One region of the Pseudomonas fragariae (ex Marin et al. 2024) genome, then DNA from elsewhere that is predicted to be linked to it. Evidence: predicted binding sites of a transcription regulator. Region 1 holds the regulator's gene; each other region holds the start of a gene.
The links. Region 1 encodes sigma-54, which starts transcription at its own class of promoters, with help from an activator protein. Its sites were predicted from a motif close to ANTGGCATNNANNTTGCTNT; they were not measured.

Region 1 (7,737 bases):
CACTTGATAAAGCGCCTCAGCGCTTTCGGCACTGCGCAGGCGCTTACGCACATCTTTGTCGTCGAGCATGCTGGCGATCTGGCGCAGCAGCTCCAGGTGTTCATCGGTGGCAGCTTGCGGGACCAGCAAGACGAACAGCAGGTCGACCGGCGCACCATCGATGGCGTCGAAATCCACAGGGGTGGAGAGGTGAATCACTGCACTGACAGGCTCGCTGCAGTCAGCGAGGCGGCAGTGGGGGATGGCAATACCGTTGCCAAAACCGGTCGAGCCCAGTTTTTCCCGGGCGACGAGACTTGCGAATACTGTGTCCGACACCATGCCCGGCACTTCACGGCCGATCAGGTTGGCAATTTCTTCGAGTACACGCTTTTTACTGCCGCCCGGCACGTTCACAAGGGAGCGGCCGGGGGTCAGGATATTTTCGATTCGGATCATTAAATGGGCGTTAGCGAGCGGCCGCACCTTTGAGGATGCTTTGCTGCTTTTCCTTATGCTTGAGCAATTGTCGGTCTAGCTTGTCAGTGAGCAGGTCGATGGCAGCATACATGTCATCATGTTCAGCATTGGCAACGACCTCTCCACCATGGATGTGCAACGTGGCTTCGATCTTCTGCTTGAGCTTTTCGACCGTCATCGTGACCTGCACGTTGGTAATCTTGTCAAAATGCCCCTCGAGCTTCTTGAGCTTGAGCTCAACGTATTCACGAAGGGGTTTGGTCACTTCCAGTTGGTGTCCACTGATGTTGACTTGCATACAGCTTTCTCCTTTGCCAGTGCATAAAGAGGCAGGCATGGCGCATGCCTCTGGGACGCTGTGGCTCGGCCTGCATCACATCAGCCGCTTACGCTCACTGGAAGGGGCGATCCCGAGAGACTCACGGTACTTGGCGACTGTGCGACGGGCTACTTGAATGCCTTGTGCCTCCAGTAAACCAGCGATCTTGCTATCACTCAACGGCTTTTTCTGATTTTCCGCCGCAACCAGTTTTTTGATGATTGCGCGAATTGCCGTGGACGAGCATTCACCGCCCTCGGAGGTGCTCACATGGCTTGAGAAGAAGTATTTCAGCTCGTAAATGCCGCGTGGGGTGTGCATGAATTTCTGGGTGGTTACGCGCGAGATGGTCGACTCGTGCATGCCCACTGCCTCGGCGATGTCGTGCAGGACGAGCGGCTTCATGGCCTCGTCACCGTACTCGAGAAAGCCGCGCTGATGTTCGACGATTTGCGTGGCGACCTTCATCAACGTTTCGTTGCGGCTTTGCAGGCTCTTGATGAACCAGCGCGCTTCCTGCAACTGATTGCGCATGAAGGTGTTGTCTGCGCTGGTATCGGCGCGCCGTACGAAGCCCGCGTATTGCGGATTGACGCGCAGGCGCGGCACCGACTCCTGATTGAGTTCGACCAGCCAGCGTTCATTGTCCTTGCGCACGATCACATCCGGAATGACGTATTCGGCTTCTGTGGATTCGATCTGCGAGCCTGGACGCGGGTTGAGGCTCTGCACCAGTTCGATGACCTGACGCAGCTCGTCTTCCTTGAGCTTCATGCGTCGCATCAGCTGGCCGTAGTCGCGGCTTCCGAGCAGGTCGATGTAGTCGCTGACCAGGCGTTGTGCTTCTGTCAGCCAGGGTGTTTTTGCTGGCAGCTGGCGCAGTTGCAGCAGCAGGCATTCGCTCAGGTTGCGAGCGCCGATGCCGGCAGGTTCAAACTGCTGGATGCGGTGCAGTACGGCTTCGATCTCGTCGAGCTCGATGTCCAGTTCGGGGTCGAAGGACTCGAGAATCTCATCGAGCGTCTCGTCGAGATAACCCTGGTTGTTGATGCAGTCGATCAGCGTAACCGCTACCAGACGGTCCTTGTCGGACATCGGCGCGACATTCAGTTGCCACAGCAGGTGGCTTTGCAGGCTTTCGCCCACAGAGGTGCGCGTGGTGAAGTCCCACTCGTCGTCATCGTTGCTTGGCAGGCTGCTGGCGCTGGTCTGGTAGATGTCTTCCCATGCGGTATCGACGGGCAGCTCGTTGGGAATGCGTTCGTTCCATTCACCTTCTTCAAGGTTGTCCACGGTAGGCGCGGATTCCTGATAGGTCGGTTCCTGAACGTCGGGGTTGGGCTTTTGTTCGATGTTGTCGGCAAGCGGGTCGGAATGGTCGAAGTCGTCGCCTTCTTCCTGCCGCTCCAGCATAGGGTTTGACTCCAGCGCCTCCTGGATCTCCTGCTGGAGATCCAGAGTGGAAAGCTGAAGTAAGCGGATTGCCTGTTGCAGCTGCGGTGTCATCGTCAGCTGCTGGCCCATTCTCAAGACTAGCGATGGTTTCATGGCAGGGGCTAAACACCTTATTCGCCGGCGCGCATGCGCCATCTACTACAGGCGCCGTGGCGCCAACTTAAGCAAATTATATGCCTGAAACCTGTGCGTTTGCCTAGAGTGATATGACAAATAAAATGTTGTCAATACACTGCGTAGGCATCAATCGGCTGCGAAGCGCAAAGGGCAGTCGATTAAAGGCGGAACTCGTGGCCGAGGTAGACCTCTTTCACCAGCTGATTCGCCAGAATGGTCTCCGAATCGCCTTCCGCAATCAGCTGTCCATCGTTGACGATGTAGGCTGTTTCGCAGATATCCAGCGTTTCCCGGACGTTGTGGTCAGTGATCAGTACACCGATACCCTTGGCCTTGAGATGGTGAATGATCTGCTTGATGTCGCCTACCGAAATAGGGTCGACACCTGCAAACGGTTCATCCAGCAGGATGAATTTAGGCGCGGTGGCCAGAGCCCGGGCGATTTCCACACGGCGACGTTCACCACCCGACAGGCTCATGCCCAGGTTGTCACGGATATGGGTGATGTGGAACTCCTGCAGGAGGCTTTCCAGCTCCTTGCGGCGAGCACCGGCATCGAGCTCCTTGCGGGTCTCGAGAATCGCCATGATGTTGTCGGACACCGACAGCTTGCGGAAGATCGAGGCTTCCTGAGGCAAGTAGCCGATGCCTGCGCGGGCGCGACCGTGCATGGGTTGATGGCTGACATCCAGATCGTCAATCAGCACGCGCCCCTGATCAGCCTGGACCAGACCCACGATCATGTAGAAGCAGGTGGTCTTGCCGGCGCCGTTCGGGCCCAGCAGGCCGACGATCTGGCCGCTGTCGATGGAGATGCTCACATCGCGCACGACCTGCCGGCTTTTGTAGCTTTTAGCCAGATGCTGGGCTTTGAGCGTCGCCATTTACTGGGCCTTCTGAGGTTGATCGGTTTTCTTTTTCGGCTGGATGACCATGTCGATACGCGGACGTGGCGTGGTCACCTTGGCGCCGCCATTGGCCCGACCGGCACTGACGACCTGTCTGACCGTGTCGTAGACGATTTTCTCGCCTTCCGAGGTGTTGCCGTCATTGATGACCTTGGCCTTGTCGATCAGGACGATACGGTCCTGGCCGGCGTAATACTGGATGGTGACGGCATAGGCCTGCACGATCGGCTTGTCCACGGCAGGCTTCTGCTCGTAGTAGGCCAGGTTGCCGACGGAGGTAAATACGTCGACTTCGCCCTGGGCATTACGCGTGATCGTCACGGTGTTGCCCGTGATTTTCATCGAGCCCTGAGTGATGATGACATTGCCCTTGTAAGTCGCCACGCCTTTCTTGTCATCGAGCTGAGCATCGTCAGACTGGATGTGGATAGGCTGATCTCGGTCGGTTGGCAGGGACCAGGCGCTCGCGCTTCCCAGTGCTGCGCCCAGGCCGAGCAATAAAGGAAGAGTTTTAACGAGCCTCATACTGTCCTCTTACGTTGGACAGCAGGTCCATCCTGCTGTCTTTCAAATACGCTTTCATTCCCTTGGCCGTAGTGACACCGCCCGCGCCGTCGATTCTAACGTCTTGGTCGGTCTGCGCATATTCCTTCTGAGGAAATACGGTCATGCGGCTGCTGGTAATAATGGTCGTGCGCTGTTTTTCATCGGTGCGTTCAACACGAACGGAATCCATCAGCTCGACCTGATCGCCGTCGGACGAAACTTCACCTCGTTTGCTTTGCACGTGCCACGGAAATGCTCCGCCGCGGTACATGTTCAGATTGGGTGTCGTCAGCAGGCTCACATCTGTGGCCTTCACATGCTCGACCTTGTCGGAGGTCATGTCGTACTGAAGTGTGCCGTCTGGCAGGTACTGCACGCTGCGAGTATTGATCGCATAGTAGTCGATCGCCGTGTCGTCAAGCGACGCATCAGGCTGGTCCATGAAGCTTTCCGGGCTGATGTTCCAGTAACCGACCGCTGCCAGCAGCAGCGCCAGTACCCCGAGAAGCAGGAACTTGCGAATTTTTTTAGTGAACATAATGGCTTCTATAAATAGGCGGAGTGAGCCGCTTCAAGGTTGCCTTGCGCACTCAGAATCAGTTCGCAGAATTCGCGCGCTGCACCTTCGCCGCCTCGCGCCCTGGTTATCCCGTGTGCGTGCTCGCGTACAAAGCCGGCAGCATTGGCCACTGCCATGCCCAGACCGACGCGTCTGATGACGGGCAAGTCTGGCAGATCATCACCCAGATAGGCGACCTGTTCGTAACTCAGGTTGAGTTCTGCCAGCAACTTGTCCAGTACCACCAGTTTGTCTTCACGTCCCTGAAACAGGTGTTCAATGCCCAGGCTCTTTGCCCGGCGCTCGACTATCGCGGTCTTGCGGCCACTGATGATCGCCGTGGTGACGCCCGAGGCTATCAGCATTTTAATGCCCTGGCCGTCGAGAGTATTGAATGTCTTGATCTCGCTGCCGTCTTCCATGAAGTAAAGGCGGCCATCGGTCAGCACGCCATCGACATCGAAGACTGCCAGCTTGATGGCCTTGCCGCGTTGCATGAGATCCTGGGTCATTATTTCGGTTTCCATTACATGACGCCTGCGCGCAGGAGATCCTGCAGGTTGAATGCGCCAACCGGCCGGTCGTTCTGGTCTACGACAACAAGCGCACTGATTTTGTTGTCCTCCATGATTTTCAGCGCCTCGGCGGCGAGCATCTCGGCATGGGCGGTCTTGCCATGAAGCGTCATGACCTCGTCGATGATGGTCTGGCGGATATCGACGGGGCGGTCCAGTGTCCGGCGCAAGTCACCGTCCGTGAAGATGCCGGCCAGTGTGCCGTCGGCTTCGACGATGGCCGTCATGCCCAAACCTTTACGAGTCATTTCAAGCAGTGCGTCGCGCAACAGGGTGCCACGTTGCACGCTGGGCAGTGATTCGCCGGAGTGCATCACATTCTCGACCTTGAGCAGCAGGCGGCGACCCAGTGCGCCGCCCGGATGGGAGAATGCGAAATCTTCGGCAGTGAAACCGCGCGCGTCGAGCAGCGCCACGGCGAGGGCGTCGCCCATGACCAGTGCGGCGGTTGTCGAGGACGTCGGTGCCAGGTTGAGCGGGCAGGCCTCATGCACGACATGCGCGTTGAGGTTGATGTCGGCAGCCTTGGCCAGAATGGACTCGGGGTCGCCGGTCAGGCTGATCATCTTTATGCCCAGGCGCTTGATCAGTGGCAGCAGGGTGACGATTTCGTTGGTGCTGCCGGAGTTCGACAGGGCCAGGATGATGTCATCACGGGTGATCATGCCCATGTCGCCATGGCTGGCTTCGGCCGGATGCACGAAAAACGAGGTGGTGCCGGTGCTCGCCAGCGTGGCGGCGATCTTGTTGCCGATGTGTCCGGACTTGCCCATGCCGACCACGACCACACGCCCTTTGCTGGCGAGGATCATTTCGCACGCGCGCACGAAATCGCCGTCAAGACGTTCAAGCAAGCCTTGTATGGCTTCTATCTCAAGGCGAATGGTGCGTTGCGCCGATTGGATCAGGTCACTGGATTGGTTCATGTCTGGAGAGGGTCAGCCTGCTGAAAGGCGGCGATTATAGCGGTAATGAACGATTCCCTCACGTCTGATCGTCGTTGTGTTGTTTTTAAACGAATTTCCTACGCACCTGCGGGTCTGTATTCAAGCCTGTGGCCATAACATTGTGGTACAGAATAATTCAGCGAATACCTGAACCGCTCGGTTCTCTTCTTGGGGGCGGGTGGCTGCGGTGATATAGTTCGCGGCCTGTTCGGCACGCCTGGGCAGCCTGTCGGTGTTCAAAAACCGGCGGCTCGGGGTGGAAGCTGTATCGCAAGGAGTTTAGATGAGTCCTGATGACGCCTATGCGGTCGAGTTGAAAGGTGTGTCTTTCAAACGCGGTGCGCGCAGCATTTTCAATAACGTTGATATTCGTATTCCGCGCGGCAAGGTCACCGGGATCATGGGGCCGTCAGGCTGCGGCAAGACGACCCTGCTGCGCCTGATGGGTGCCCAGTTGCGCCCGAGCGAAGGGCAGGTGTGGGTCAATGGCCAGAATCTGCCTGAGCTATCGCGCAGTGATCTGTTCGATGCCCGCAAGCAGATGGGCGTTTTGTTTCAGAGCGGTGCGCTGTTTACCGATCTGGATGTTTTCGAAAACGTCGCCTTTCCCCTGCGCGTGCATACCGAGCTGCCGGAAGAAATGATCCGCGACATCGTTCTGCTCAAGCTTCAGGCCGTGGGCCTGCGCGGTGCGGTGGAACTGATGCCGGACGAATTGTCGGGCGGCATGAAGCGTCGTGTCGCGCTCGCGCGCGCAATCGCTCTCGATCCGCAGATTCTCATGTATGACGAGCCCTTCGTCGGGCAGGACCCGATTGCGATGGGGGTGCTGGTGCGTCTGATCCGCCTGCTCAACGACGCGCTGGGTATCACCAGTATCGTGGTGTCCCATGACCTCAGCGAGACGGCGAGCATTGCCGACTATCTCTATGTTGTCGGCGACGGGCAGGTGCTGGGGCAGGGTACGCCTCAGGAACTGATGTCCTCGGACAATCCACGTATTCGTCAATTCATGACCGGCGAACCGGACGGCCCTGTACCGTTCCACTATCCGGCGCCGGATTTTCGCGAAGATCTATTGGGGAAGCGCTGATGCGCAATAAGTCACTCATGGACCGGGTTCGCCTGCTGGGGCGCTCGGCCATTGATATTGTTACTGTTCTGGGGCGTTCCGGTCTGTTTCTGGTGCATGCCTTGCTCGGTCGTGGCGGTGCGGGCAGCAGTTTCCAACTGCTGGTCAGGCAGCTGTATTCGGTTGGCGTCATGTCGCTGGTCATCATTGTGGTGTCCGGCATGTTCATCGGCATGGTGCTGGCGCTGCAGGGCTTCAGCATCCTGACCAAATACGGTTCGGAGCAGGCGGTCGGCCAGATGGTTGCCCTGACGCTGTTGCGTGAACTCGGCCCTGTGGTGACGGCTTTGCTGTTCGCCGGTCGTGCAGGCTCTGCGTTGACCGCCGAGATCGGCAACATGAAGTCCACCGAGCAGCTGTCGAGCCTTGAAATGATCGGTGTCGATCCGCTCAAGTACATCGTGGCGCCGCGTCTGTGGGCCGGGTTCATCTCGCTGCCGATTCTGGCGATGATCTTCAGCGTGGTCGGTATCTGGGGCGCTTCCTGGGTGGCGATCGATTGGCTGGGAGTCTATGACGGTTCTTTCTGGTCGAACATGCAGAACAGCGTTTCTTTCACGAACGATGTGCTCAATGGGGTGATCAAAAGCGTCGTATTTGCCTTCGTGGTGACATGGATTGCCGTTTTCCAGGGTTACGATTGCGAGCCTACTTCCGAGGGGATCAGTCGCGCGACGACCAGAACCGTCGTTTACGCCTCGTTGGCCGTGCTGGGACTGG
Region 2 (7,737 bases), 2.9 Mb from region 1:
GGCCGTTTCAACGTGCCTCTGCTGCTGATCGGCCCTGGTGTGCAGGAGAAGTTCGGCCAGCGCAGCAGCATCGTGGGTACGCAGGTCGACGTCGTGCCGACCATCATGGGCCGTCTGGGTGGTCTGAACCGCAACCAGTGCTGGGGCCGCGATCTGCTGAACCTGCCTGAGGGTGACAAGGGCTTCGGCGTGATCAAGCCGTCGGGCAGTGAGCAGGTGGTCGCTATCATCAGCGGCAACCGTATCCTGATCGAACCGACCGAGATGCCTGCCAAGCTGTTGACCTACACCCTTGGCGCCAAGCCGCATGCCGAAGAAGTGCCTGATGCGCCCGACACGCAGGAGCTCAAGCGCAAGCTGGAAAGCTTCCTGCAGACGGCCACCAAGAGCCTTCTGGACAACACGGCAGGTGTAGAAGCCAGCAAGAACCGCAACTGATGACAACTGACTCGTCCGGCTGACCGGCGAGTCGGATCAGTCAAGCGACGAAGGCCCTCGGCATTGACTGCGAGGGTCTTTTTTTTTGCCCGGCATGGCTGGCCCGGCGGCGTAATCGGTTGAACGAATACGCGGGCCAAAAGGTCCAGATCACATAAGCCAGAGTGCCTGGCTTCGTACGGGAGGCATTGATGAAACAGTGGGCCATTGTGTATCTGGACAAGGATGGTGTGCAGCAACGCCGCGAGGCTGGTTTTGATCAGCGTCCCAGTGAGGAGGAGGCCGCGCGTTTCCTGCGCAAGGACCTTTACCCGGTCACCGACGAGCTGGATCTGAATGATCTTGATGGGCGCACTGAGGAACCTACCGTGAAGACGCTCAAGGACCATAACAGTGTGCAGATCGTTTCCATTACAGAAGTCGCCTGATCTGCGCTGATCAAAAACCTTTTCGTGGCAACCACTTGGCATCCGGCCCACGATAGGGCTACTCTGCAGATGAGGCTGTTCAGGCAGCCTCTGACATCTCGATACCCGACCGGCGCCAAGCCTGGTCCGGTCAGCTACATGCTTGATTCCCCGCGCCGGATTATCTGTCGTGAGGCGACCTCCGAAGACTCGGCGGTCGCTCTGGAAGAGTTGAAACTCTATCTATCGTTGCATAGGAGGACGTTTCATGAGCACAGCCTATCAAGAGGACATCAGCAGTAATGTACTGCGCCGCATGAAAGAAGGCGGTTTTGACTTCGCACGAATCTATCCCATCGAGTTCTACGCCATCTTCCCGGACGAGGAGCGGGCACGGCAGGCCGCAGAGCAATTTCGCGGCGAATCCCTCAACACTCAGGTAAACGTACGTGATGACGGCCATTGGCACCTGCAATTGAGCAAGGTCATGTACGCGACTTATCACGGCATTGGTGACTTCGAGCAGGACTTCCAGACGGTCATTTCACCTATGGACGGCGAAGTCGAGGGATGGGGCGTTACTCAGGAGATCAGAAGACTGCACGCTTGATGGCTGCGGATTGTCAGGCAATACACCACCGGCTGATTCGGGACACGTCCCGGATCGGCCGGTTCTGTTTTAGCGCCTCGTTCATAAACATTGATCAAAAAAAAGCCACTCAAACGAGTGGCGCAAAGGGAAGTCTGTTTAAAATCCGCAGGCATTTCTCGCCTGCTGGACAAAATATCGGTTGCGGCAAAAGCGGCGTTTGGTGCCCTGTTTGCTCGGTTGATATGGAGTGTGGAGAACTAATGTCGTTGGCGGAAATCAACTCTGACTATGCTGATCATAGATTTCACGGTTGAATGACGCCTCCGAATGAAGCGCGAAAGAATTGGCTTGGGCGTTTAGTGCACAGGAATGGTGCGTGGAACGTAGAGTGTTTACCTAACCTTTTGAAATCAAAGCGTTTATGCCGGTGGCACGGGCTTTGCGATGGTCTTGGTGTCCATGGTGACAAGGAGTACGGCATGATCCGCACCTTTTATGACGAGATGTACGATGCGGGCGGCGTAGTCCGTCCGCACTATCGGGAGTTCGCCCGCTGGCTGGGTGATACACCTCCCGAGCTTTTGGCTCAACGCAGGCGCGAAGCTGATCTGCTGTTTCACCGTGCCGGGATCACGTTCACACTCTATGGTGATGAGCAGGGCACCGAGCGGCTTATCCCTTTCGATACCATCCCGCGCAGCATCCCGGCCAGCGAATGGCGGGTTGTCGAGCGTGGCTGCATTCAGCGCGTCAAGGCGCTGAACATGTTTCTGGCGGATCTGTATCACGACCAGCGGATTATCAAGGCCGGGATAATTCCCGCCGAACAGGTGCTGGCCAACGAGCAGTATCAGCTGGCAATGCAGGGCCTGAACCTGCACCGCGATCTGTACTCGCATATTTCCGGCGTCGATCTGGTGCGCGACGGTGACGGCACCTATTACGTGCTGGAAGACAACCTGCGCACCCCGAGCGGCGTGAGTTACATGCTCGAAGACCGCAAGATGATGATGCGCCTGTTCCCGGAGCTGTTTTCCGCGCAGCGCATTGCGCCGATTGACCACTACCCGAATCTGTTGCTCGACACGCTCAAGAGTTCCAGCCATCTGGACAACCCGAGTGTCGTGGTGCTGACGCCTGGCCGCTTCAACAGCGCTTTTTTCGAGCATGCATTTCTGGCTCGCGAGATGGGCGTCGAACTGGTGGAAGGTGCTGATCTGTTTGTCCGCGATGACCGCGTGTTCATGCGCACCACTGATGGCCCGAAAGCCGTTGACGTGATCTATCGTCGTCTCGATGACGCATTTCTCGATCCGCTGGCCTTCAACCCTGACTCGATGCTGGGCGTCCCGGGGCTGCTGTCTGCCTATCGATCCGGCAACGTGGTGCTGGCCAATGCGATTGGTACCGGCGTTGCGGATGACAAGTCGGTTTATCCCTACGTCACCGATATGATTCGCTTCTATCTGGACGAAGAGCCGATTCTCAAGAACGTGCCGACCTGGCAGTGCCGCAAGCCCGAAGAGCTGTCACATGTGCTGGCCAACCTGGGCGACCTGGTCGTCAAGGAAACCCAGGGCTCCGGCGGCTACGGCATGCTGGTCGGCCCCGCAGCGACCGCCGCCGAGATCGAAGCCTTCCGGGCGCGCCTCAAGGCCAAGCCGCATGCGTACATCGCCCAACCCACCTTGTGCCTGTCGACCTGTCCGACCTTTGTCGAGAACGGCATCGCCCCGCGACATATCGATTTGCGCCCGTTTGTTCTGTCCGGTCGTGAAACCCGCGTTGTGCCTGGCGGGCTTACCCGAGTGGCCTTGCGTGAAGGCTCGCTGGTGGTCAATTCGTCACAGGGTGGCGGAACCAAAGACACCTGGGTGGTCGAGGATTAAGGATGCCTGCCAATGTTAAGTAGAACTGCCTCTGATCTTTTCTGGATGTCGCGTTACCTGGAGCGAGCGGAGAACCTCGCCCGCATGCTGGACGTGAGCTATTCGCTGTCGCTGATGCCGCAGGACGGGCGGGGCGACGGGCTGGATGAAATAGCCATGCCGTTGCTGATCACCGGAACGCTGGAAACCTATATCGAGCGTCATGGCGAGCTGCATGCCGAGCGCATGCTGCATTTCTTTGCTCTGGACGCCACCAACCCGGCCAGCATCTACAGCTGCCTGGGCGCAGCAAGGGTCAGTGCGCATGCCGTGCGCGGTCGCATCACCGCAGACATGTGGGAGAACATCAACTCCACCTGGCTGGAGATTCGCGGCATCGCCCAGCAGGGGCTGACCCGCTACGGCATGAGCCGTTTCTGCGAATGGGTCAAGGAGCGTTCGCACCTGTTCCGTGGCGCGACCTACGGCACCATCATGCGTAACGATGCGTTCCGCTTCATCCGTCTGGGTACGTTCATCGAGCGCGCCGACAACACCATGCGCATGCTCGATGCCCGCTATGAAATGCTTGAATTACGCGGGCCACAGGCTAACGCTGCGGCGGACAACTCGGCGGCCGGTTATTACCAGTGGAGTGCCTTGTTGCGCGCACTGTCTTCGTTCGAGGCTTACACTGAAGTCTATCGGGATGCGCCAGGCGCGCGTCAGGTTGCCGAACTGTTGCTGCTGCGTGCCGACATTCCGCGTTCGCTACGCGCGTGTCTGGAGGAGATGGACGTCATTCTGGCCAGCCTGCCCGGCGTCAACGGTCGACCTGCGCAGCGCATGGCGGCCGAGATGGACGCGAGATTGCGCTACACCAGCATCGACGAGATTCTGGCTGAAGGCCTGCACGAGTGGTTGAACGAATTCATTCCGCTGCTGGCTCAACTGGGTGATGCCATTCACACTTCGTACCTGGAGGCTGCATGAGACTTTCGATAAGCCATGAGACCACCTATCACTATGATGACCAAGTGCGCTCGAGTATCCAGTATCTGCGTCTGACGCCTCACGACAGTGAACGTCAGCAAGTGCTCAGCTGGCAGTTGACGTTGCCACGTCCGGTGCGCGCGCAGATCGACCCCTTTGGCAATATCCTGCATGTTCTGAGCCTGGAAGAGCCGCACGAAGCGATCATCATTGGCGCGCGCGGGCAGGTTGAAATCGACGAGACCCGCGAGGCCGAGCACGAAAGCCAGTCGGCATTGCCGTTCTTGCGCGTGACCCGACTGACCGAGCCTGACGAGGCGATTCGCAGTTTTGCGGCCATGGAGTGCCGCAAGCGCGCTGACCGCACGGGGTTGATCGACCTGATGCAGGCGCTCAACCAGCACATGACCTACACCCAGGGCGCAACCGAAGTGGACACCAGTGCCGCGCAGGCCTTCGCCGGACGCTCGGGCGTGTGTCAGGACCATACCCACGCGTTTCTTGCCTGTGCCCGTAGCCTTGGGGTACCGGCTCGTTATGTCTCCGGCTATCTGTGCAGCGAAGACAGCGAGCATCTGTCCAGCCACGCCTGGGCCGAGGCCTGGATAGACGACGCCTGGTACAGTTTTGATGTCACCAATCAGCTGGCCATCCCCGAGCGTCACTTGAAACTGGCGGTAGGGCTGGACTATCTGGACGCCTGTCCGGTACGCGGCATGCGGCGCGGCGGCGGATCCGAGCAGATGCACGCCAAGGTCGTGGTGTCGCCCATGACCGGCACGCCGAAAGTGAAAACCCGCGTGCAGGTCCAGACGCAGCATCAGTAATCCGCAGCGGGTCTGCGCATCATGAAGTGGCCGGGCTCAATTGCCTGGCCATTGTTCATTCGGCGGGGTCGTCGGTGATGTCGTAGAGCGCGTTGTGCAGCTCTTCATAGTTGCCGCCATTGATGACGCTGAAGTAGCCGGCAGCCCGGAGCTTTTCCTGGGCCTTGTCGGCCTTGCTGTCCGTGCTGCTGAAAATCACGAACACCGCATTGCGGTCGGTGAGCACCTGTTTCATCTGATTGACCAGCCGTCGATCATCGACGCGTACCGCGTTCAGTACCGTACCTGCGTCATAGTCGGTCTGGCTACGCACATCCATCGCCAATTTGCCTTCCTTAAGCGCCGCCACGGCTGCAGCCTGATCGACCATCCCCGCGTGTGCTGCGAAACTGCTGACAAGTGCACAAACAGCAATCCATTGGCGCATACATTCAACCTCCCTCAGTGCGAAGGGAAAGAGTGGCACAGATGAACGTTGATCGAAAGCGCGTGGATCAACCAAACAATCGATTCAGGTTAGGCACGATCAATAACAGCGCAGTAGTGAAGAGGATCAATCCCGCCTGACGTATTTTGGAGTGTTTGAACTTGAACATGGCTGACCGCCTTTTGTTGTTATTCCTGAGCGACAAAAGCAGGCCCGATCTGCAAAACAGATAATCGACTGCTGGCAAGGTTGTGCATTGAACAGGTGGGTCCGGTCATTCGACCGCTGGCCCGAGCGCTGAAAGGATTTTGCGCGCCTCCTGTTACAGATATAACCATAGAGCCGAGGTGCCCTATAGTTTAGAACTGTTGGGAATCTAAACGTGTTTATCTAGAATCGAAAGCTATTACCGCGTGGGGCGCTGAATGCTCAGGCCTTTTCTAGACGCTTCGTCGGTGGCCTGCAGTTTTGCACCGTTCGTCCGGGACAGAATTTTCCTACATGGAATAAACGTCTGAAACGGGCCGGGGTGCTGCTTGATTTGCCGAGGTCTTCAAGGCAGGCTCTGCCGGTGCGCTACTGCCTCATTACTGCTTCAGGGTCTCTCTTATGTCTTTACGCATCTGTATTCTGGAAACCGACAATCTGCGACCTGAACTGGTCGAGCAGTATCATGGGTATGGGCGGATGTTCGAATTACTCTTCGCTCGCCAGCCCATCGCCGCAGAGCTGACGGTTTACAACGTGGTGCAAGGGGACTATCCACCTGCAGATGAGCAGTTCGATGCTTACCTGGTGACCGGCAGCAAGGCCGACTCATTTGGCACCGACCCGTGGATTCAGACCTTGAAGGTCTATCTGCTGGAACTGTATCAGCGCGGCGAAAAACTGCTGGGTATCTGCTTCGGTCACCAGTTGCTGGCGTTGCTGCTGGGCGGCAGGACCGAGCGTGCGGTGCAAGGGTGGGGCGTCGGCATTCACCATTATCAACTGGCCCCCGCCAGGCCGTGGATGACGCCGGCGATGGACAAGCTCACGCTGCTGATCAGCCATCAGGATCAGGTCACTGCTCTGCCCGAAAACGCGACGGTGCTTGCGTCCAGCGAGTTCTGCCCGTTTGCGGCCTACCATATCAATGATCAGGTGCTGTGTTTCCAGGGGCATCCCGAGTTCATCCATGACTTTTCCCGCACCTTGCTTGACCTTCGTCAGGAAGCGCTGGGCGAGCAGATTTACAAGCAGGGTGTCGCCAGCCTGGATCACGACCATCATGGCGCGACAGTGGCGGAGTGGATGATGCGCTTCGTGGCGCATAAACCGGAAAAACAGTCCGTCTGACCCGGCGCATGGCGCATTGTCATGCGCTGGCCGGACTGTCTGGATGGGAATGCGGTGGCGGAGTTATAGCCAGCCGGAGCGCTTGAAGCTGGCGAACAGCGCCGTACACCCGCCCAGAATGACACCCAGCACGATGAAGTAGCCGTGTTCCCACTTGAGTTCAGGCATGTTCTCGAAATTCATGCCGTAGATGCCGGCAATGGCCGTCGGGAACGCCAGAATCGCCGCCCAGCCGGCAAACTTGCGCTGCACGATGCTTTGTCGCGAAGACTCCAGCAGCAGGCCGATTTCGATCGTCTGGCTGGCGATGTCACACAGGTTGCCGAGGTCTTCCATCTGCCGCTTGACGTGAATTTCGACATCGCGAAAGTAGGGGCGCATGTTCTTGTCGATGAACGGAAAACTGAGTCTCTGCAATTCTTCGCCCACTTCCACCATGGGTGCCACGTAGCGGCGCATGCGTAACAGGTCGCGGCGCAGGGCATGAATGTGCTGGATGTCGGACTCGCGCAACGAACCACCAATGACGCTCTGCTCCAGTTGCTCGAGCTCGGCGTGGATGGCTTCGGTCACCGGCTGATAGTTCTCGGTCACGAAGTCCAGAAGCGCGTAGAGCACGAAGTCTTCGCCGTGCTCCAGCAGCAGTGGTCTGGCCTCGCAGCGCTGACGCACCAGTCCGTAGGACTTGGAGTGGCCGTTGCGCGAGGTGATGATATAGCCCTTGCCGGCGAAGATATGGGTTTCGATGAACAGCAGCTTGCCGTTGTCGCGTACGGGGGCGTAAGTCACGATGAACAGCGCATCACCGAAGGTTTCCAGCTTCGGACGGCTATGCACCTCCAGCGCG
Region 3 (7,737 bases), 870 kb from region 1:
GGCAGCAGAATAACCAGCCGGGGGCGTCGTCCCCGGTGATTCACATGATTTGAGAGGCGGCACTTTGTCTACGGGTAATTTGGATTTTGATCAGTTCCGGGTATTTCTGGAAAAAGCCTGTGGCATTCTGCTTGGGGAAAACAAGCAGTACCTGGTGTCCAGCCGCCTCAACAAATTGATGGAGCAGCAAAGCATCAAGTCGCTTGGCGAGTTGGTCCAGCGCATTCAGACCCAGCCGCGCAGTGGTTTGCGCGAGCAGGTGGTCGATGCGATGACCACCAACGAAACCCTGTGGTTTCGCGACACCTATCCGTTCGAAGTGTTGAAGAACAAGGTTTTGCCCGAGCAGATCAAGGCCAGTCCTGGTCAGCGTCTGCGCATCTGGTCGGCCGCCTGTTCGTCGGGTCAGGAACCGTATTCGCTGTCGATGTCCATCGATGAGTTCGAGCGAGCCAATCAGGGACAGCTCAAATCGGGCGTGCAGATCGTCGCAACCGATCTGTCGGGCTTGATGCTCAATAACTGCAAGACCGGCGAGTACGACAGCCTGGCCATCGGTCGCGGCCTGTCGCCGGACCGTCTGCAGCGCTTTTTTGACGTAAAAAGTCCGGGCCGCTGGGTGGTCAAGGCGCCGATCAAGAGTCGTGTGGAGTTCCGCTCGTTCAACCTGCTCGACAGCTACGCCTCGCTGGGCAAGTTCGACATCGTTTTCTGCCGTAACGTATTGATCTACTTCTCCGCCGAAGTGAAGAAAGACATCCTGCTGCGCATCCACGGCACGCTCAAGCCAGGCGGCTACCTGTTTCTCGGGGCTTCCGAAGCGCTCAATGGTTTGCCGGATCACTATCAGATGGTTCAGTGCAGCCCCGGGATCATCTACAAGGCCAAGTGACGGTCTGTCAGTGGCCTGTCATGAACAAAGAGACCTTCGGGTCTCTTTTTTTGTGCGCGGTCGAAAATAGCTCTGACCGTCTGCCCATCGGGCTCAGGTTTGCGTACTACTGCCGTTCACCAGTTTTGCAAAAGCCTTGGCGGCGGCGCTCTGGTAGCCGTTTTTACGCCGCAGCAGCGCAACCGTTCGCCCAGGCAGGGCAGGGATCGTCTGGACTTCGCACAACCCGGGCTGCTTGCGAACGATGGCATCGGGAAGAATGGTCGCCATGCGGCCCTGGGCGACGACCTTGAGCAAAATGGCAATCGAGTTCGCTTCCAGGCCAATGATCGGCTTGAAGTTCTGCATCTGGCACCAGGCATCCAGCAGCTGGCGAGTGGCAAATCCGGGGGCCAGCAAGGCGAAGCGAAGCGCTTGCAGGTCCTCAAGTGTCAGCGCGGCCTGCTTCTCGGAGGCAGGTTTGGCCATGACCAGGCACAGTTGTTCATCGAACAGCGGCTGGCTGTCTATCTCGACAGCGTGACTGCCGGCAAAACCGATGGCCAGATCGAGCGCGTCACTGATCAGTGCCTCGGTAATCTGCTCCAGAGGCAGCTCCGTGAGGATGATTGCCACTCCCGGATACAGCGCGCTGAAGCGGTCGATCAGCGGCGCTATCAGGTATTCACTGAAGGTAGGCGTGACGCCGAGGCGCAATTGTCCGCGTGACAGGTCGCTGACATCGTTGAGCGCACGCTTCCCGGCATCCAGCTCAAGCAGGCAGCGACGCGCGTGGTCCAGATACACGCGGCCGGCATCGGTCGGCACGACGCTGCGGCGGGTGCGGTCGAACAGTTGCACACCCAGACTGCTTTCCAGCTGCCTGATCTGTTGCGACAACGCCGGTTGCGAGACATGCAGGGCCTCGGCCGCCCGGGTGAAATTGCCATGGTCGGCGACTGCCAGCAAATAACGTATATGGCGTAACAGCACAGCATCACCATAAGTCAGGGTTATGGCGATGATCATAAATCAGTCTTGGATCTTATGGTGATAGTTGCCGATCCTGTGAGTGATGTGAATTCATTCCGGAGGGTTACCTATGCCGCACAGCAATATTTCCCGAGCGCCGCGCCAGCATCTGACTGAACGTGTGCTGCAGGCCAAGACTGCGAAGAACCTGACCTGGGCGGGACTTGCAGAAGGTACGGGGTTGAGCGTGGTGTATGTCACCGCTGCATTGCTCGGGCAGCACCCTTTGCCGCAGGCGGTGGCCGAGGTGGTCGCCGAGCGTCTCGGACTGGACCGGGACGCGGTCGCCGAACTGCAAACCATCCCGTTGCGCGGCAATGTCGAAGACGTCTCCAGCGACCCGACCATCTACCGCTTCCATGAAATGGTTCAGGTCTACGGCACAACGCTGAAAGCACTGGTGCATGAGCAGTTCGGCGACGGCATCATCAGCGCAATCAACTTCAAGCTCGACATCAAGAAAGTCGACGATCCGGAAGGGGGAGAGCGAGCCGTGATCACCCTCGATGGAAAATTCCTGCCCTACAAACCGTTCTGAGGACGCTGAGATGAGTGATAAAGGAAGACCGCCATTGCCACCCTTCACCCTGGAGACTGCAGTCCAGAAAGTCCGTGGCGCCGAGGATGGCTGGAATTCACGCGATGCGGCGAAAGTCGCACTGGCTTACACCGAAGACACCTACTGGCGTAACCGCAGCGAGTTCGTCAATGGTCGCGCAGAGGCCCAGGCCTTTCTGGAACGCAAGTGGCGTAAGGAACTGGACTACCGGCTGATCAAGGAGCTCTGGGCATTCACCGATAACCGCATCGCCGTGCGCTATGCCTACGAATGGCATGACGACTCCGGCAACTGGTTCCGTTCGTATGGCAATGAAAACTGGGAGTTCGCTGCAAACGGCCTCATGCAACGGCGCTTTGCCTGCATCAATGATTTGCCGATCGCCGAGTCCGAGCGCAAATACCATTGGCCGCTGGGGCGCCGACCGGATGATCACCCGGGGTTGAGCGAGCTTGGCCTCTGATCAATCGTCAAAGGGACCTTCGGGTCTCTTTTTTATTGGGTGTCCGGTTGAGGCAATGATGAAGGGCCACGATTGCCAGGCGGCAAGCCGGTACTGGCAAAAAAACGGCACCCACCTTGCCGCTTTACCCCTCCACAGCGGAAATGCCTTGCCGCTTTTCTGGCATTGCCGCCTCGCCGCCGCCTGTGGACCCTGCAAACATTGGCTTTTACAACATGGCACGCCGATTGCTTTGTCAGTAACAACAGAATCAGGTCAACCGGCAAAGGTTTCCCGAAATGAGCATCAGCTTCGATAAAGCGCTAGGCATACATGAAAAGGCTCTGAACTTCCGGGCTCAGCGTGCAGAGGTGTTGGCCAACAACATCTCCAACGCCGACACCCCGAATTTCAAGGCTCGCGATCTGGACTTCTCTTCGGTGCTGGCTGCCGAAAACGACAAGGTCCAGAACGGTCACTTCGCGCTGAACAAGACCAACAGCCGCCATATCGAAGCCGAGGGCATGGGCAATGACGACGGGACGCTGATGTATCGCACGCCGTCGCAGCCTTCGCTGGACCAGAACACCGTTGATTCCCAGGTCGAGCAGGCCAGCTACACCGAGAACGCCATGGGCTTCCAGGCCAGCTTCACATTGCTCAACAGCAAGTTCAAGGGGCTGGTTGCAGCCCTTCGCGGAGAATAATTCATGTCACTAGCCAATGTGTTCAACATTGCCGGTAGCGCCATGAGTGCCCAGACCACGCGTCTGAACACCACGGCCAGTAACATCGCCAACGCCGAGACCGTGTCTTCGAGCATGGACCAGACCTATCGCGCCCGTCACCCGGTGTTCGCCACCGTGATGCAGGGTCAGCAGTCCACAGGTGGTTCGCTGTTCCAGGACCAGGGCGAAGCCGGGCAGGGTGTTCAGGTCAACGGCATCATCGAAGACAGCTCGAACCTGGAAGCACGTTACGAGCCCAATCATCCTTCCGCTGACAAGGACGGGTATGTCTACTACCCCAACGTCAATGTCGTGGAAGAAATGGCCGACATGATTTCTGCCAGCCGGTCTTTCCAGACCAACGCAGAAATCATGAACACCGCTAAATCCATGATGCAGAAGGTTCTGACCCTCGGTCAGTGATAGAAGGCGAACGTTATGGCCGTTGATAGCACCGCAGCAAACAGCGTTTCATCGACATTTTTGAATACGCTGCAGAATCCGACGCCGACCGCGACGAATTCTACCGGCACGCTGGGCAAGGACTCTTTTCTGCAGTTGCTCGTGACGCAGATGAAGAACCAGAACCCGCTGGATCCACAGGACAACACGCAGTTCGTGGCGCAACTGGCGCAGTTCAGCAGCCTTGAAAGCATGCAGAACCTGACGTCGACGGTGGACACGATCGCCAGCAGCTACAAGTCGTCGCAGGCCTTGCAGGCCTCGTCACTGGTCGGTCGCTCAGTGATCATCGATGCGAGCAGCACCTCGGTCGATACCACCAAAGGCCTGACCGGTTCGATCGTGGTGCCGAGCGAAAGCTCGCTAACGACGGTCAAGGTGTACGACGCGCAATCGAATCTGGTCGACAGTGTCGACCTGGGCACGCAAAAAGCCGGTACCACCAGCTTTGCCTGGGACGGTACGGACTCAAGCGGTACCCAGCTGCCATCGGGCACTTACAGCTTCAAGGCTGAAGGCTCGGTCGAAGGCAAGAACACACAGTTTTCAACTTACCTGCCCGCCACGGTCAACAGTGTCACGCTGGGTGTCAATGGCGCAGAAACAACGCTTAACCTGGCCAGCGGCAGTGTTGCCCTGTCCAAAGTTCAAACTATCGGATTGTAGAGCCGCTACGGCGCAGGAGTGAAACATGTCTTTCAATATCGGCCTTAGTGGGCTCTATGCTGCAAACAAAAGTCTCGACGTTACCGGCAACAACATTGCCAACGTCGCGACAACCGGTTTCAAATCGTCACGTGCCGAGTTCGCTGATCAGTATGCTCAGTCGATTCGCGGTACTTCCGGCAATACCAGCGTCGGCAGTGGTGTGACAACCGCTGCGGTTTCCCAGCAGTTCTCTCAGGGCAGCCTGACCACCGGAACAGCCAACAGTCTGGACCTGGCCATCAATGGCGACGGGTTCTTCATGATGAGCAATAACGGCGAGAAGCTGTATACCCGTGCCGGTGCATTCCACACCGACAAGGAAGGCTACGTCGTCAATAGCAGCAACATGAAGCTGCAGGGTTACAACGTTGACGCCAATGGCGCTGTGGTGACCGGCGCGCTCAGCGATCTGCGTGTGAACGCGTCCAATCTGGAGCCCAAGGCGACGACCACGATCACTAACTCCGCCAACCTGAACTCGACGACTGCGTTGCCGACCGTTGCGACGTTCGATGCGACCGATACCAATAGCTACAACGTCAAGTACAGCACCCCGACTTACGACACTCAGGGTAATGCGCACACCCTGGATCAGTATTTCGTCAAGACCGGCACCAATACCTGGTCGATGTATTCCCTGATGGACGGGCGCAGCATTTCCGATCCGACGTCCACCGCGCCGGACAAGAATGACCTGACATTCGACTCCTCGGGCAATCTGGTGACCACTGCCGGCGGCTCTGTTCCTACCGACAGCGCCAACATCAAGTTCAACGCTGACGGTACATTCGCCGTGAGCAACTGGGTGCCTGGCGTGCAGGTCGGTACTGGCACGACAGCTACCTGGGCAGCCAACGGTGCGACGGGCGCTGCTTCGATCAAGCTGGACATGTCGAGCACTACCCAGACCGCTTCGGTATCCGGTCTGCTCAAGCAGGATCAGAATGGCTACGCCACTGGCCAGCTGAGCGGCATGAACGTTGACTCGAGCGGCAACCTGTTCGCCACTTACACCAACGGCAAGTCGCAGGTGATCGGTCAGACTTCGCTGACCAGCTTTGCCAACGTGCAGGGTCTGGCGCAGGCCGGCGGCACCAACTGGCGTGAAACGTTCGCTTCCGGCGTCCCGGTGAGCGGCGCTCCACAGTCGGGTACGCTGGGTTACATCACCGGTCAGGCGCTGGAAGAATCCAACGTCGACCTGACCATGGAACTGGTTAACCTGATCAAGGCGCAGAGCAACTATCAGGCTAACGCCAAGACCATTTCCACACAAAGCACCATCATGCAGACCACTATTCAGATGACGTAACACGTGTTGTTGGATGCGTGTTGAAAGAGCCCCTGTAAAAAGGGGCTTTTTTATGGGTGTCTGCAAAGTATTTTGTTATGTCTTTTTTAGTACTGAAAGTTACGGATGACTCCCGCATCCTACTTGGAAACTTCCTACGCACGATGATGTGAGAATAAAACTCCTCTATGAATTGCCTGTGCGGCAAGGGAGTTCTCATGTCATTCAATACAGCGATCAGCGGTATTCATGCTGCCAATAAACGACTGGAAGTGGCGGGCAATAATATTGCCAACGTCGGTACCCTGGGGTTCAAGTCGTCTCGTGCGCAGTTTTCTGCTTTATATGCGTCCGCACAGTTGGGGGCCGGACAGCACGCTGTCGGCGATGGCGTACGACTTGCTTCGGTGCAGCAGAATTTCAATCAGGGTGAAACCGTGATCAGTTCCGGCAATGCGCTGGATATGCGTATTCAGGGCAACGGTTTTTTTGTGGTCAGTGATCAGGGTTCGTTGGCCTATACGCGGGCCGGCGCCTTTTTGAAGGATGCTGCCAACTTTGTCGTCGACAGCGATGGCGGGCGCTTGCAGGGTTACGCCGCAAACGACAAGGGCGAGATTGCCAGTGGTATCCGCACGGACCTGCAGATCGATACGTCCAACGTCGGTGCCAGGGCCACGACCACGGTGGCTGAAACTATCAATCTGGATGCCTCGCTGCCTTCGCTCGCCCGCTTGCCGACCTTTGACCCGGCCGACCCCGCGACCTACACACGGGTCGCCACCCGGACCATCCAGGATGTGGGCATCACTCCGGTGCCCGCAGCCGATCATGAGCTCAAGCAGTATTTCGTCAAGACCGAGGCTAATCAATGGTCCATGTATGTGCTGGTGGACGGGCGCAATCCGGTGGATCCCGACAGCGTAGCGCCGTTGCAGGTGAGCCTTGAGCTCAAGCCTGACGGCTCCCTGTCGTACAGCGGCAATGATCAGCACCTGAGCAAAGTCTCGGACACCGAATTTGCCTTGCAGGGTTGGGTACCTGCCACGCAGATCAATGGCGCGTGGGCGGCGAACGGCTCGCTGAACGGCGGGGCTGTTTCGTTGCCGTTGAGCGATGCCGGGACCAGTCTGCTCGACCCGGGCGATACGGTCATGCATCGGCCGGTTCCGCACTTCAATCCCGCAGATCTGAACACTTACAGCAGGATGTTCGGTAACCAGATCTTTGACAGTCAGGGCAACACCCATGAGCTGAAACAGTATTTCGTGAAGGACGGCACCAACAGCTGGCGCATGCACGTGCTGATCGACGATCGAAACCCGCAGAACTCCGCTTCCACCACGCCGCTGACAGCGAATATCGTCTTCGATTCGCATGGCACTGTTGCGTCGTTGACCGGCAGTCCGGGTCTGAGCAGCAGCAATGGCAATCAGCTGAAACTCACGGGCTGGTCGCCGGTGATGGCGGTTGATCCTGGCACCAGTCGTGAGCGCTGGATAGCCAACGGGGCGGCCGGCAGCGCTGACGGCATCACCATCGACTTCACCCATCTGCTTCAGCACAACGCTGCCAGTTCGCGCTCCGCCGCCTACGTGGATGGCCATTCGGCAGGGGAGTTGAAAAGTCTCGACGTTGGCCGGG
Region 4 (7,737 bases), 770 kb from region 1:
CCTCGGTCTCGGCCTTGAGCAGCTTGGGTTCGACCGCCAGTTCCTGGGCCGCGCGGCTGAGGAAGTGCTTGGCCAGGGTCGGGATGTCTTCGCGACGGTCCGACATGCGCGGAATGTGGATTCGGATCACGTTCAGGCGGTGGAACAAGTCCTCGCGGAACTTGCCGGCCTGCACCAGGGTTTCCAGATTCTGGTGGGTGGCGGCAATGATGCGCACGTCGACCTTGACCGGCGTGTGACCGCCGACCCGGTAGAACTCGCCATCCGCCAGGACACGCAACAGACGGGTCTGGGTGTCGGCGGGCATGTCACCGATTTCATCGAGAAACAGCGTGCCGCCGTCGGCCTGTTCGAAGCGTCCACGGCGCAGGTTGGCCGCGCCGGTGAACGCGCCTTTCTCATGCCCGAACAGCTCGGACTCCATCAGGTCCTTGGGGATCGCCGCCATGTTCAGCGCAATGAACGGCGAGGCCGAACGCGGGCTGTGGCGATGCAATGCGTGAGCGACCAGTTCCTTGCCAGTACCCGACTCACCATTGATCAACACCGTGATGTTGGAGTGGCTCAGACGGCCGATGGCGCGAAACACTTCTTGCATCGCTGGCGCTTCGCCAATGATCTCGGGAGTGCGGGTCAGCGTCGGGGCGACGTCCAGGCCCTGTTGTTCCTGAGCGTGCTGATTGGCGCGCTTGACCAGCGACACGGCTTCATCGACGTCGAATGGCTTGGGCAGGTACTCGAACGCACCGCCCTGATAGGACGCCACGGCGCTGTCCAGGTCCGAGTGGGCGGTCATGATGATCACCGGCAGACGCGGATGCTGCTCGCGAATCCGCGCCAGCAGGTCCAGGCCACTGGCACCCGGCATGCGGATGTCGGAAATGATCACGTCCGGTTGCTGACGGGCTAGACGGCTCATCACCCCGTCGGCGCTGTCGAAGCTCTGCGTGGTCATGCCTTCCTGTTGCAAGGCCTTTTCCAGTACCCAGCGGATAGAACGATCGTCGTCTACGATCCAGACAGTTTCACTACGGCTCATGTCGAAGCTGCTCCTTGTTCCAGCGGCAGGAAGATCGAGAATGTGGTGTGGCCGGGATGGCTGTCACACTCGATCAGACCCTGGTGCTGGCTGATGATGTTCTGGGTAATGGCAAGACCTAGTCCCGTGCCATCCGGGCGGCCACTGACCATCGGATAGAAAATGGTTTCCTGAAGTTCGGCCGGAATACCGGGGCCGTTGTCGATGATTTCGATCTTGCTCACCAGTCGATGGCGAACGTGGCCGATGGTGAACTGGCGCATGGCGCGGGTACGCAGGGTGATCCGGCCAAGGCGCAACTCGTTCTGGCCGCTGATGGCCTGCATGGCGTTGCGCACGATATTGAGCACGGCCTGGATCATTTGCTCGCGGTCGATCAACACGTCCGGGATGCTTGGGTCGTAGTCGCGCACCAAGGTAATGCAACCCTGGCTTTCGGCCTCGACCAGGCTGCACACGCGCTCCAGCACTTCGTGCACGTTGGTCATCGCCAGCGATGGCAGCTTGTTGGAGCCGAGCATGCGGTCGACCAGATTACGCAGGCGGTCGGCCTCTTCGATAATGACGTTGGTGTAGTCCTTGAGGCTTTCTTCAGGCAGCTCGCGGGCCAGCAATTGTGCGGCCCCGCGAATGCCGCCCAGTGGATTCTTGATTTCGTGAGCCAGGCCACGCACCAGCATCTTGGTGGTTTCCTGCTTGGACAGCTGAGCCTCTTCCTTGGTGATACGCAACAGCCGGTCACGCGGATGCACTTCAAGCAGCAGCAGGGTATCGCCCTTGCTAAGGATAGGCGTCACCGCGTAGTCGACCGTCAGGGTCTGGCCGGTCAGTGCAGTGAGCATCGCTTCGCGCTTGGTAAAAGGATGAGCCTGTTCGACTGCCTGACGCAGCGAACTCAATGCTTCGGCCGACTCGGTGAACAGCTCGCTGATGAATTGCCCATGGCTGCGCTGCCCGCTGATGGCCAGCAGCATTTCCGCCGCTGGGTTCATGTACTCAAGTCGCAGGTCGGCGTTGAGCAGAATGGTGGCAGTGGTCAGGTTATCCAGTAACAGTCTGTGCAGCGCATCGCTGATAGTCATGAATCGTGTTGACCTCTTTTGGCACATTGCAGTCGCGCAATGCGGGTGCTGGTTGGTCTGCACCAGCAGGAGCAAGGCCACCAATACGGTGCTTTGCCAGTGAAGTTGCAAAAAACAAACCAAGGCTCCGAAAAGAAGCGCTTTATCTGCAAAATCGGGCCGTTTTTGTAAAGAGTGCCCGCATACGGCGCTACCCGGCCAAGGTTCCTGAACCAGATTGGGCTGTATTGTTGCGCAGGCAGGCATTGAGCGCACCAAAAAGGTGCCGACGATTTGGCGAGATCAAAAGAAGGGCAGAATGCTGCTTTTTGGCTCGGGCTTGTCCTTGAGCGGACACTCCGGACGCACGCCGTAGTCATCATCCTTGCAGGGGTGGGTCGCGCGCTTTTGCGCCAGGGAAATGCGCTGCACGTGAAACGGCTGGTTCGGGGTTTTTTCCAGAACACGGCCAAGCTCGTCGAAAATCTCTACCGACAGTTGATGGGTGCCGCGATCTACATTGCTCAGCGGGAACACCGGGCTGCGGCCGGCCTGACCGACGGCAACGTTATCCAGCAGCAGCCGGTAGCTGTGGCCCGCCTGTAACACCGGTTCGCTGGTGACGGTAACGATCAGGTCGCCACTGGGATTGACCAGGGTAGCGTCCGGTTCGGGCACCAGGATTCTCAGCAACTGGTAATGAAACATCGGTTGTACTGCCGGTTTGGCGGGGTGGGCCTTCAAGGTGCGGGTCGGCGGCGTGCCGGTCATGTTGTTGCTGGGGGCGATGTCGACGCGGGTGGCGTTCTTGCGCGGCTGGTCGGTAAACACCCGATTACCCTGCGCGTCGATATAGATGTAGACGTCGGCCACTGCGGGCAGCGTCAAGAGCAACAACAGGCAGGTCAGCAGGCGGCGCATCGTGTGTCTGCTCATGGCTTGCCGAGGTGTACGCGCTGTACGGTCAGGGTGATGGTTTCGCTCTGCTGAATGATCCGCTCGCCGTCTTTCACGACCACCGCGAAACTGTGTTCACCGCGATCTGCGTTGACCACCTGAAAGCGCGGCAGGTTGGAGGGCTGCCCGTACAGGTTGCCGTCCAGCAGCAGTTGCAGGCTGTGAGTCGGTTGCAGGCGTGGCTCGATCTTCACACCGATGATGAACGTGCCATTGTTGGCGCGTAACGCTTCATCGGTGGGCAGGTCTTTCAGTTCCAGCACGTCGTAGGCCGTTTGCGGCTGCGAGGGTGGCGCCACAGGGGCCGGTTGCGGCTCGCGGTTGAGGGCTGGCCTGGAAGGTGTCTGCGTTTCGATGCTGTTGAGCGGCGGTAACTCGACCACTTCGGTCTTGGTGCCGTTGGGCGGCTGGTTGCTGAACGCGGTGTTGCCGTTCGCATCGGTGTACTTATAGATCTGCGCCAGCGCAGGCAGGCTGATCAACAGCAGCAGGCAAATCAGACTTTGACGCATGAGACTCTCGACAGCAGGGCAAGATTGGCCGTCAGCATAGAACACATCGTCCTATGCTGCGCTATCCGCCTGATGTGTCAGAGTTTCGCAGGGCAAAGGTCGGCTGTGGCCAGTACCAGCGCCTGATCGTGAATCGGGTCGGTCTGATAACGCTTTAGTGCCGCATCCAGTTGTATCCGGCAGGTTTCTGCCTTGCGCAGTGGCTGGAAGTCCGCGTAGGCCTGGAGCAACTGGGTTTGCAGGCGATCCAGCTTCGGACGAATGTCATCGACCAGACTGAGCCTGACCGTGTCGGGCGCCTTGCCTGCCGCGTGCCATTGGGCGAGCAGGGCGTTCTGCACCTGTTTATTGGCTTCGATCTGCGCGCGGAACAGGCGTTGAACGTCATCGGGATCGAGCTTGAACTCGGCAGCACGGGCCTGGGCGGCGCTGATCACTTGCTGCTCGCGCGGCGGGTCCTCGACAGCCTTGCCGCTGTCCCACTTGCTCAGGGCAACCTGATCGGCGATGGTCAGGCGCTCGCTGATCGCTTGCAGCAGAGGTTCAAGTGCAGAAGGTTTTTGCTCGGCAGTGAAGGCGAAACAGGTAGACATGAACGTCATTGTCAGCAGGGAAGTGGCCAGAATAAGGCGCATGGCAGTTCCATCTCGGTTCGGTTGGGAGATGCAGATTTAACTCCAGGCGACCGGTCAGAGCCAGTGTTGCGGGGTGAACAAATGTTCACGCGGTAAAATCCGGGCAAAAAAAGACCTCCCGAAGGAGGTCTCCTGTTACGCCATCAACGCTGGCGTGGCTGGATCAGCAGCTGTAGTACAGCTCGTATTCCAGTGGGTGTACGAAGGTGCGAACCTTGATTTCTTCTTCGCTTTTCAGCTCGATGTAGGCATCGATGAAGTCGTCGCTGAAGACGCCGCCCTTGGTCAGGAACGCGCGGCCCTTGTCCAGTTCTTCCAGGGCTTCTTTCAGGCTGCCGCAAACTTGTGGGATCTCTTTGGCCTCTTCAGGCGGCAGGTCATACAGGTTTTTGTCAGCTGCGTCGCCAGGGTGGATCTTGTTCTGGATGCCGTCCAGGCCAGCCATCAACAGGGCCGCGAAGGCCAGGTACGGGTTGGCTGCCGGATCCGGGAAGCGTGCTTCGATACGGCGGCCGCGTGGGCTGTTGACGTAAGGAATACGGATCGATGCGGAGCGGTTACGCGCCGAGTAGGCCAGCATGACCGGTGCTTCGAAACCCGGGACCAGACGCTTGTAGGAGTTGGTCGACGGGTTGGTGAAGCCGTTCAGCGCCTTGCCGTGCTTGATGATGCCGCCGATGAAGTACAGGGCGGTATCGGACAGACCGGCATAGCCTTCGCCTGCGAAGGTGTTCTTGCCATCCTTGGAGATGGACATGTGTACGTGCATACCCGAGCCGTTGTCACCGTACAGTGGCTTGGGCATGAAAGTAGCGGTACGGCCGTAAGCGTCGGCAACGTTGTGTACGCAGTACTTGAGGGTCTGAACTTCGTCAGCCTTCTTGACCAGCGTGTTGAATTTCACGCCGATTTCGTTCTGGCCGGCAGTCGCCACTTCGTGGTGGTGAACTTCCACGGTCTGGCCCATTTCTTCCAGAGCGTTGCACATGGCGGTACGGATTTCGTGGTCGTGGTCGACCGGTGGCAGCGGGAAGTAACCACCTTTGACGCCCGGACGGTGGCCCTTGTTGCCGCCATCGACGTCGCCGTCGGTCATCCAGGAAGCCTGTTCGGAGAAGATCTTGAACATGGAGCCGGAGATGTCGGACTTGAATTTCACTTCGTCGAAGATGAAGAACTCTGGCTCCGGACCTACGAATACGGTGTCGCCGATACCGGTCGACTTCAGGTATTCCTCGGCACGGTGGGCAATGGCGCGCGGGTCGCGGTCGTAGCCTTGCATGGTCGAAGGTTCGATGACGTCGCAGACCAGAACCAGGGTCGGCTCTTCGGTGAACGGGTCGAGCAGGGCGGTTTCGTCATCTGGCAGAAGAATCATGTCGGACGCTTCGATGCCTTTCCAGCCAGCGATGGAGGAACCGTCGAACATTTTGCCGACTTCGAAGAAATCGTCTTCCAGTGCATCGCGCGCAGGCATGGTGACGTGCTGCTGCTTGCCCTTGGTGTCTGTGAAGCGCAGATCAATCCACTTAACGTCATGATCTTTGATGAGTTGAACCGACTTCGACATGGTGTCCTCCGGGTGGCTAGAGACCGTCTTGATAGAGTTATGGTCCCTTGAATTTGGGTGATGCCGGCGCAGATACTCTGCCAAGGCAACCTGCCTCACAAGGGAGCAATTTGCATGCCAGTGCCCCGTGTTGGGTTTTTTGCCTCAAACGCAGGTTTTCAGGGGGCGAAAACGCACCACGCGTGAAAAACACGCACCTTTATGGCGCTGCAATTTGGTGCGCCGACTCTTTTTGGTGCGTAGCTGATTGCGTGTACGATAACTGGTTAAACCTTGAGCAATTTCCGCTATAATCCGCGCCCCCCTTTTTTGGTCGGCACCTCACGCTCCGTTTCCATGAAACTAATCGTTAAAGTTTTCCCAGAAATCACCATTAAAAGCCCGCCGGTGCGCAAGAAGTTCATCCGGCAACTGGGCAAGAACATTCGTACCGTGCTCCGTGAACTGGACGCGGACATTGTCGTGGGTGGCGTATGGGACAACCTTGAGGTCGAAACCCGGCTGACCGACCCCAAAGTGCTGCAGGGCATCAGGGAGCGGCTGAGCTGCATGCCCGGCATTGCCAACTTTCTGCAGGTCGCCGAGTACCCGCTGGGCGATCTCGACGACGTCGTCGCCAAGTGCAAGCTGCACTACGCCGACCTGTTGCCTGGCAAGATGTTTTCAGTGCGTTGCAAGCGCGCCGGTCGCCACGACTTCAGCTCCATGGACGTCGAGAAATACGTCGGCAGCAAGCTACGCATGCAGTGCGGCGCGGCCGGAATCGAGCTGAAAAAGCCCGATCTGGTCGTGCGCATGGAAATTCGCGACCAACGGTTGTTTGTCGTTCACGACCAGCATCAGGGCATGGGCGGTTACCCGCTGGGCGCGCTGGAGCAGACCCTGGTATTGATGTCCGGCGGGTTCGATTCAACCGTTGCGGCCTACCAGATCATGCGCCGCGGCCTGATGGCGCACTTCTGCTTCTTCAATCTGGGCGGACGAGCCCATGAACTGGGCGTGATGGAAGTCGCGCACTTCATCTGGAAGAAGTACGGCAGTTCACAGCGCGTGCTGTTCGTCAGCGTACCGTTCGAGGAAGTTCTCGGAGAAATTCTGCAGAAAGTCGATAACAGTCATATGGGTGTAGTTTTGAAGCGTATGATGTTACGCGCTGCATCCGCCGTGGCTGATCGTCTTGAAATCGATGTGCTGGTCACCGGCGAAGCGATTTCACAGGTTGCCAGCCAGACGCTGCCCAACCTGTCGCTGATTGACGCGGCAACCGACAAGCTGGTCCTGCGGCCGCTGGTTGCCACCCATAAGCAGGACATCGTGGACCTGGCGACTGAAATCGGCACCGCTGATTTTGCCCGGCACATGCCAGAGTATTGCGGGGTGATTTCGGTCAACCCGAAGACCAACGCCAAGCGAAATCGCGTTGAGTACGAAGAAAAACAGTTCGACATGGCGATTCTCGAGCAGGCGCTCGAACGCGCGAAGCTGGTTTCGATCGATCGGGTGATCGACGATCTGAGCCGCAATGTCGATATAGAAGAAGTCAGCCAGGCGCTGGCCGGTCAGGTGATCCTCGACATCCGTCACCCGGATGCCCAGGAAGACCAACCGCTGCAAGTGCCCGGCGTGGAGATACAGACGTTGCCGTTCTACGCATTGAACAGCCGTTTCAAGGCACTGGATGACACGCGCCAGTACCTGCTGTATTGCGACAAAGGCGTCATGAGTCGCCTGCATGCCCACCATTTGCTCAGTGAGGGACATGCCAATGTGCGCGTATATCGACCGAGCTAAGTGCCCGGGGCTGTTTGCCTGTGGCTTGCGTCACCGGCCCCCCGACACCCGTCGTCATGCCGTTACGGCTTTTGCCGACTCAAAATAGTAATCGCTGTCCTTAACCAGTCAGCAGACCGAATCCTCTGATCGAGATACACAAGTGATCGAAAATCTACGTAACATCGCCATC

Region 2: a site for sigma-54 is predicted at 1,864-1,883, ahead of AC54XV_RS09610 (circularly permuted type 2 ATP-grasp protein). Genes of this name have one in related genera too.
Region 3: a site for sigma-54 is predicted at 3,140-3,159, ahead of flgB (flagellar basal body rod protein FlgB). Genes of this name have one in related genera too.
Region 4: a site for sigma-54 is predicted at 5,877-5,896, ahead of glnA (glutamate--ammonia ligase). Genes of this name have one in related genera too.

What each region holds. Positions count from the first base shown of each region.
Region 1 is NZ_CM184369.1:5,030,445-5,038,181, reverse strand. Features, by position in the region: gene ptsN (PTS IIA-like nitrogen regulatory protein PtsN) at 1-438, opposite strand, end outside; gene hpf (ribosome hibernation-promoting factor, HPF/YfiA family) at 449-757, opposite strand; gene AC54XV_RS21800 (RNA polymerase factor sigma-54) at 833-2,326, opposite strand; gene lptB (LPS export ABC transporter ATP-binding protein) at 2,509-3,234, opposite strand; gene lptA (lipopolysaccharide transport periplasmic protein LptA) at 3,235-3,783, opposite strand; gene lptC (LPS export ABC transporter periplasmic protein LptC) at 3,770-4,342, opposite strand; gene AC54XV_RS21780 (KdsC family phosphatase) at 4,351-4,890, opposite strand; gene AC54XV_RS21775 (KpsF/GutQ family sugar-phosphate isomerase) at 4,890-5,864, opposite strand; gene AC54XV_RS21770 (ATP-binding cassette domain-containing protein) at 6,169-6,978, shown strand; gene mlaE (lipid asymmetry maintenance ABC transporter permease subunit MlaE) at 6,978-7,737, shown strand, end outside.
Region 2 is NZ_CM184369.1:2,149,682-2,157,418, forward strand. Features, by position in the region: gene AC54XV_RS09595 (LTA synthase family protein) at 1-438, shown strand, start outside; gene AC54XV_RS09600 (hypothetical protein) at 630-866, shown strand; gene AC54XV_RS09605 (ribonuclease E inhibitor RraB) at 1,114-1,455, shown strand; gene AC54XV_RS09610 (circularly permuted type 2 ATP-grasp protein) at 1,917-3,326, shown strand; gene AC54XV_RS09615 (alpha-E domain-containing protein) at 3,339-4,298, shown strand; gene AC54XV_RS09620 (transglutaminase family protein) at 4,295-5,125, shown strand; gene AC54XV_RS09625 (rhodanese-like domain-containing protein) at 5,181-5,552, opposite strand; gene AC54XV_RS09630 (amidotransferase) at 6,162-6,890, shown strand; gene AC54XV_RS09635 (magnesium and cobalt transport protein CorA) at 6,954-7,737, opposite strand, start outside.
Region 3 is NZ_CM184369.1:4,162,136-4,169,872, reverse strand. Features, by position in the region: gene AC54XV_RS17925 (chemotaxis protein CheV) at 1-13, shown strand, start outside; gene cheR (protein-glutamate O-methyltransferase CheR) at 65-892, shown strand; gene cynR (transcriptional regulator CynR) at 986-1,900, opposite strand; gene cynS (cyanase) at 1,974-2,441, shown strand; gene AC54XV_RS17905 (nuclear transport factor 2 family protein) at 2,452-2,925, shown strand; gene flgB (flagellar basal body rod protein FlgB) at 3,204-3,611, shown strand; gene flgC (flagellar basal body rod protein FlgC) at 3,615-4,055, shown strand; gene flgD (flagellar hook assembly protein FlgD) at 4,071-4,760, shown strand; gene flgE (flagellar hook protein FlgE) at 4,786-6,114, shown strand; gene AC54XV_RS17880 (flagellar hook-basal body complex protein) at 6,312-7,737, shown strand, end outside.
Region 4 is NZ_CM184369.1:5,801,904-5,809,640, reverse strand. Features, by position in the region: gene ntrC (nitrogen regulation protein NR(I)) at 1-1,039, opposite strand, end outside; gene glnL (nitrogen regulation protein NR(II)) at 1,036-2,121, opposite strand; gene AC54XV_RS25215 (DUF4124 domain-containing protein) at 2,404-3,021, opposite strand; gene AC54XV_RS25210 (DUF4124 domain-containing protein) at 3,033-3,569, opposite strand; gene AC54XV_RS25205 (chorismate mutase) at 3,647-4,204, opposite strand; gene glnA (glutamate--ammonia ligase) at 4,368-5,774, opposite strand; gene thiI (tRNA uracil 4-sulfurtransferase ThiI) at 6,111-7,565, shown strand; gene typA (translational GTPase TypA) at 7,708-7,737, shown strand, end outside.